3 regions of the Exiguobacterium sp. SH3S1 genome follow, and region 2 is predicted to be linked to each of the others. Evidence: predicted binding sites of a transcription regulator. Region 2 holds the regulator's gene; each other region holds the start of a gene.
The links. The regulator Rex, encoded in region 2, represses fermentation and respiration genes when NADH is low (regulators of the CRP and FNR family bind a similar motif). The targets are predictions, from matches to a motif close to TTGTGAAATATTTCACAA.

Region 1 (2,202 bases), on a different contig from region 2:
CGCCGTCATGACGAACGACGCGCTCGTGACGGAGAAGATCCCGAACCCGCGCAACCTGCGCGAGGCCGAGGAACGGCTGAGACGAGCGCAGCGCGCGCTCTCCCGCAAGAAGCCCGGCAGCAGGAACCGCGAGAAGGCACGGCTCGTCCTCGCGAAGAAACACGAGCAGGTCAAGAACCGACGGCACGACTTCCTCCACAAGCTGTCGCGACGCATCGTCGACGAGAACCAAGTCGTCGTCGTCGAGACGCTGAAGCCGAGGGAGATGATGCAGGACCGCCGCCTGGCGAAGTCGATCGGGGATGCCGGGTGGGGCGAGTTCGTCCGCCAGCTGGAATATAAGGCGAGGTTCTATGGACGGACGCTCATCAAGGCAGACCCCTGGTTCGCCTCGACCCAGGTCTGTTCGGCTTGCGGCGAGAACGGCGGCAAGAAGGGCCTGCACGTCCGCGAGTGGACCTGTGCCGCATGCGGCACGCACCACGACCGCGACGTCAACGCGAGCCTCAACCTGTTGCGTCTCGCAGACTAAAACACCCCAGGGCAGGGACTGCCCGACGAGCTTGGTCCACAACCGTGGCTAGTCAAAGCACGGTCTTCCCAAGAAGCTCCCACTTCAAGTTGCGAAGCAAATAAGTGGTGAGTAGTTCACGGCAGTGGAAGCGATGTCTCGAGTAGACATTGCTTTTTTTTGGTGCAATTTCCAAAAAGTTACTGACCTGTGACACACATATGAACGAAACGTGAACTATTGTCTCAAGCTATGTGAAAACATGAACATGGATGGTATATTGTGAATGTAATCACATATAAGCCATTATTCAACCATTCAAAAGGAGGAATTATCATGTTCACAAAGTTTTGGCAAAACCACAACATCGCAACCGGCATCTTGACGGTGTTACGGATCTGGCTCGGCTATCAATGGCTCACAGCCGGATGGGGTAAAATCACGGGCGGCTTCGGATCAGGCGGTTACCTTCAAAACGCAGCTTCACTCGCGACGGGAGATCACCCGGCGGTCGCCGGATGGTGGGCAGCTTTCCTTGAAAAATTCGCGATTCCAAACGCAGCACTTTTCGATATCTTAATTCCGTATGGTGAGTTCTTGGTCGGTCTCGGTCTCTTGCTTGGCGCCCTCACACGCAGCGCGGCTTTCTTCGGACTCGTCATGAACATGGCGTTCTTATTGTCAGGGACGGTCAGCACGAACCCGACGATGTTGATCGTATCGGTCTTGATTCTCGTCGCGGGCTACAACGCAGGCAAGATCGGCGTCGACGGTTTGTTCCTTCGCCGCTTCGTCGAAACAAAAATTGCGCATCGTTCACCAAATCGTCAAATAGCCTAACGACTTTCTAACGTTCCCCTGTGACAAACTTCACCTCTATCGGCTACGATGAATGTAGCATCGATTAAAAAGGAGAACGGATATGAACGCAACTCGATTCAAATGGCTCGGTTATACAGAGGGGATGTCATTCCTGCTCTTATTGTTGATTGCAATGCCGCTCAAGTATTTGGCTGGCATGCCGCTAGCCGTCAGCATCGTCGGTGCGGCCCATGGTTTCCTGTTCGTCGCTTACGTGGCGGCAGCGGTTTACATGGCGTGGCGCTTCAACTGGGGCTTCAAAGTGTTAGTCCTCGCGGTCATGGCTTCGGTCATCCCGTTCGGGCCGTTCCTGTTAGAGAAACGAGTCCTTCCATCAACAGAAAAGACATCGAACTGAAAAACGTTCGATGTCTTTTTTTCGTTCATTGATGTGTCGGCGCGCTTTCGACTTCAGCCAGTACCGTCGCTTTTTCAGCCGCGATATCGTGACGGATGCGATGCATCGCGAACAGCGTGATCGAAAGCAGGCATACCATGCAAATCGCATAAAGTGACGTGACCGACATCCATTCGCTCAATAACCCGAACGACACGAAACCGAGCGGGGTGATCCCCATCGCGAGCGATTCGAGGACGCCCATGACACGACCGAGGTAGCTTGGTTCCGTGTTCGTCTGCAAAAACAGTTGGATGGGAATATTGACGCGGATGATGAAGAAACCGCTCAACAAAGCGAATCCGGTGAGGAAGACGATGGCGGGTGTGACCGAGAAGTCGAAATAGAGCGGGACGGCCGGGCCGATAAAGAGGCAACCCATGACGATAAGCGATGTGCGGACCGTCGCTAGACGATACTTGATCTTAAAGAA
Region 2 (2,202 bases):
ACGTTCGAAGTCGTCCGGGTAAAACCGCATCCCGTGCAAGATCGAGCGGATCGTCGCTTCATACTGATAGCCGCCGCGGTCTTTGAACGTGTGCTGCTCCTCGTCATACGCCGCGAGCAGACGCTCGTAGGCGGCCGGGTCGTTCAAGATCCGCTCCGAGCCCATGTCTTGCTCCATCTGGCGGAGCGTCTTCTCTTGTTCGATCAAATCGGTGAAGACGGTGAGCATCTCGTTCCACATCGTCTCGTTCGATTCTAACCCCGAGTCTTGGGCGAGATAGCCGATCGTCACGTCTTTTGGCTTCATGATGTCGCCCGAGTCATAATTGTACTCGCCGGCGATGACTTTTAACAGCGTCGACTTGCCGGCGCCGTTGCGGCCTACGAGGGCGACGCGTTCGCCTTCTTGGATTTCTAGTTTGACATTCTCTAAAATCGGCTCGACGCCGAACGATTTGGATAAGTTGTTGACTTGCAGTAGGATCAAGTGAAAAAACCCCTTTCTCTCTGTTTAGTATACTTTATTTCTTCCCCTTTTCAGGTATATTCATTGAGTGCTTATGTGAATTCGTTTACAATCAAGGTGTATGAAATCAGATTCGTTTGAAACGCGTCGTAAAAAGGAGGCTCTTTCCGTTGAGTCAAAACGAACCAAAGATTCCGCAAGCGACAGCCAAACGGTTGCCACTATACTATCGGTTTATCCAAAGCCTACATTCGTCAGGGAAACAGCGTGTGTCTTCTGCTGAACTGAGCGAGGCGGTCAAGGTCGATTCGGCAACGATTCGCCGTGACTTCTCATACTTCGGTGCGCTCGGTAAAAAGGGATATGGCTATAACGTACAGTATCTGTTAGACTTTTTCCGTAAGACGCTGAATCAAGACGAGATCACGAACGTCGCCTTGGTCGGGGTCGGTCATCTCGGGACAGCGTTCGTCAACTATAACTTCCTTAAAAACAATAACACACATATCGTCGTCGGGTTCGACGCAGACGAGACAAAAGTCGGCACGACGATGTCAGGTGTCCCGATTCATCACGTCGATGAGATGGAACAAATCATGAAGCAAAACAAAATCGATGTCGCCATCCTCACGGTCCCGTCCGCTTACGCGCAGCCGGTTGCCGATGACTTGGTCCGCTATGGCGTTCGAGGGATCTTGAACTTCACGCCGGCGCGATTGACTGTACCGGACACGGTCCGCGTCCATCATATCGACTTGTCGATCGAACTCCAGTCGCTCATTTACTTTATGCAACACTATCCATCCGCTGAGGGGGTCCATCAATAATGGAATTTCTACAATCATCACTCGTCGTCGGTATCCCAGGTGGCGTCAGTATTTTCGTCATCGCCATCATCGCGCTCATCCTCTTCGGGCCGAAGAAATTGCCAGAGTTCGGCCGGGCAGCGGGGCAGACGCTCCGTGAGTTCAAAAATGCCACGAACGGTATGATGAAAGAGCACGACGAGACCGACAAGAAAGAAATTGAGAAGAAAGAGCAGTAAGCCATGAGCCATCAACCTGATCAAGAACGGGCACTGTCCGATCACTTGACAGAGCTGCGGAGACGACTGATGCTGTCGGCATTTGTCGTCTTTGCCTTCTTTCTGATCGCTTTGCCGAGTGTCAAATACGTGCTCGCCTATCTGCAGGCGGACCTCGTCGAACGAGGGCTCGAGCTGAACGCCTTTGGGGTCGCGGACCCGCTCATGATTTACTTGAACTTGGCGCTCGTCATCGGGCTCGTCGCGTCTGGTCCATTTCTACTGTATCAACTGTGGGCGTTCGTCGCACCTGGTCTGCATCCGAATGAACGAAAATGGACGCTCGCCTATATCCCGGTCATCTTTATCTTGTTCCTCATCGGTCTCGCATTCGCCTACTATTGGTTGTTCCCGCTCGTCCTCGATATCTCGACGGACCTCGGGCAAGACCTCGGTCTGACGCAAATCATCGGGGCGACGAACTATTTCACGTTCCTGTTGCAACTGACAATCCCGTTCGGACTGTTGTTCCAGTTGCCGGTCGTGACGATGTTCTTGACGCGCATCGGTGTCGTGACGCCGTACTTCCTCTCAAAAATTCGGAAGTACGCCTACTTCGCCTTGTTCGTCATCGCGGCATTCATCACGCCGCCGGATTTGACGTCGCACCTCATGGTGTCGCTGCCGCTCTTCTTCCTATATGAGATCAGCTT
Region 3 (2,202 bases), on a different contig from region 2:
TTTCATCGGTGACACACAGCAGGCGATGCCGTAATCGTCACCAAACTCTGGAAGCATGAGGTCGTCGTTTTCGTATTGGATCGCCGACGTCTCAATTGACATCTTCGCGCAATATTGTTTGAATCCTTCCGGTAATTTCGTCGACCAAAGCACCGTCAAGTTCGGTTCTGGTGCCGGGCCGAGGTTTGTGAGCGAGTGAAGGAAACGGAACGAACTCTTCGTGACGTTCGAACGGCCATCCTCACTCATCCCACCGATTGATTCCGTGACCCAAGTTGGATCTCCAGAGAACAATTCGTTATAGTCAGGCGTCCGCAAGAATTTGACGATGCGGAGTTTCATGATGAAGTGATCGACGATTTCTTGGACGTCTGACTCTGTCAAACGGCCCGCCGCCATGTCACGCTCAGCGTACACGTCAAGGAATGTCGATACGCGTCCGAGAGACATCGCCGCACCGTTTTGTTCTTTGACAGCTGCAAGGTAAGCGAGATATACCCATTGATAGGCTTCTTGCGTCGTTTCAGCCGGGCGACCGAGGTCGAATCCGTAAGCAGCGCCGAGTTGTTTCAATTCTTGAAGGGCACGAAGCTGTTCAGACATCTCTTCCCGCGTCCGAATGTCTGCTTCTGAGAGGAAACCGCCATTGTTCGCCAAATCTTTTTTACGCTCGGCAATCAAGAAATCTAAACCGTATAAGGCAACGCGACGGTAGTCACCGATGATCCGGCCACGTCCGTATGCGTCTGGGAGACCTGTGATGATCCCTGACTTCCGTGCCGCCCGCATCTCTGGTGTGTAGGCATCGAAAACACCTTGGTTGTGTGTTTTACGAATGTCTGAATAGATTTTTGTGATTTCAGGATTTGGTTCGAAGCCGTATGACTCGAGCGCGGCGTCGACCATGCGGATGCCGCCGTTCGGATGAATCGAGCGTTTGAACGGTTCGTCCGTTTGGACACCGACGACTTTTTCAAGGTCTTTATTTAAGTACCCAGGTCCGTGTGAGATAATTGTCGACGGCGTGTTTTGATCGACATCCCAAACGCCCCCGCGTTCCCGTTCTTCTTTCGTCAATTCCATCACTTGTCCCCAAAGACGATTCGTCGCCTCTGTCGGTCCGACTAAGAAACGGTCATCCCCTGTATACTCGTGGCGGTTCAAGCGGATAAATTCACCGACATTCACTTCGTTCGTCCACTGTCCAGGAACAAATCCTGACCAGGCTGATTTAATTTCAGTTGCCATTATGGTCACTCCTCATAGTTGAGATAACTGCCTGATTCCTTATAATATGAGTGTACGTGAAAACGCCAACAATATGTTTTACATTCTTGTGAAAGTTGTAACAATCTCATGAACATTGGTGTTATGCCGTTTTTGTAAGCGCTATTTTATCTGTTATAGTAGTTTTTCAACTTACATAGAAACAGACGAATCCCTGTCCGTTCACGTTCTTGTGAATCCTGTATTATCTTTAAGGAGTTGTGAAAAATCATACAGTTTTTGTAGTGACTTAACTCACAGGTTCGGGATAGAACTTGAATTTTTGCCTTATATCGAGCACAATGGAAGCAGAACATTGTAGAAGAGGAAGGGGTTCTTCCCATGACGTATGAACCATTAACAGCCGAGCATAACTTAAAAGCCGGTGACCGCATCTCCCTTAAAGTCGAAGAGGCTGGAGACAAGCGCGACGGATTTATCACAGAATTTGAAGAAAAAGGCTTTTGGATTCGCTTTGATGACGATATCGAGAATGAGGATTTCATCGATTTCCGTGACCATTTAATGGTCGCACTCGTGTCGCGCCCAATCGACGTCGCGACGACGTATCCAGAACTAAACGCCTATGCAAAATTGCTTAAGGAATTGGAATACCGCGTGTATCAAGGCTTCACGGTCGAAGGTGTCGAAGCCTCACCTGAGCACATCGACGTGCACATCAAACTCGTCGAGGACGGGCAAGTGTACACACAGACGCTCCGTTCATCGATTGACCAAGACACTGAACATGTTCGCTATATTTGAACCAGGGAGCGCTTATGCTTCCTTTGTTTTTGCCCAACGATAAGGAGAACTGATATGAACTTTACAAAACCATTCATTAACGAAGCCTGGGAACGCCTTGGCTTTAACGAACCGATGCCGGTCCAAGCGGAAGCGTTCCCGCCCCTTTTAGAAGGAAAAGACGTCACGATC

Region 1: EVJ26_RS08435 (DoxX family membrane protein) is a predicted target of Rex. The motif match lies at 792-809, and genes of this name have one in related genera.
Region 3: pflB (formate C-acetyltransferase) is a predicted target of Rex. The motif match lies at 1,335-1,352, and genes of this name have one in related genera.

Annotation. Positions count from the first base shown of each region.
Region 1 is NZ_SJUW01000006.1:103,519-105,720, forward strand. It holds gene EVJ26_RS08430 (RNA-guided endonuclease TnpB family protein) at 1-532, shown strand, start outside; gene EVJ26_RS08435 (DoxX family membrane protein) at 848-1,351, shown strand; gene EVJ26_RS08440 (DUF3817 domain-containing protein) at 1,434-1,730, shown strand; gene EVJ26_RS14520 (MFS transporter) at 1,756-2,151, opposite strand; gene EVJ26_RS08445 (MFS transporter) at 2,178-2,202, opposite strand, start outside.
Region 2 is NZ_SJUW01000007.1:164,971-167,172, reverse strand. It holds gene EVJ26_RS09895 (ABC-F family ATP-binding cassette domain-containing protein) at 1-486, opposite strand, end outside; gene EVJ26_RS09890 (redox-sensing transcriptional repressor Rex) at 636-1,292, shown strand; gene EVJ26_RS09885 (twin-arginine translocase TatA/TatE family subunit) at 1,292-1,510, shown strand; gene tatC (twin-arginine translocase subunit TatC) at 1,514-2,202, shown strand, end outside.
Region 3 is NZ_SJUW01000008.1:54,929-57,130, forward strand. It holds gene pflB (formate C-acetyltransferase) at 1-1,248, opposite strand, end outside; gene EVJ26_RS10260 (hypothetical protein) at 1,609-2,031, shown strand; gene EVJ26_RS10265 (DEAD/DEAH box helicase) at 2,086-2,202, shown strand, end outside.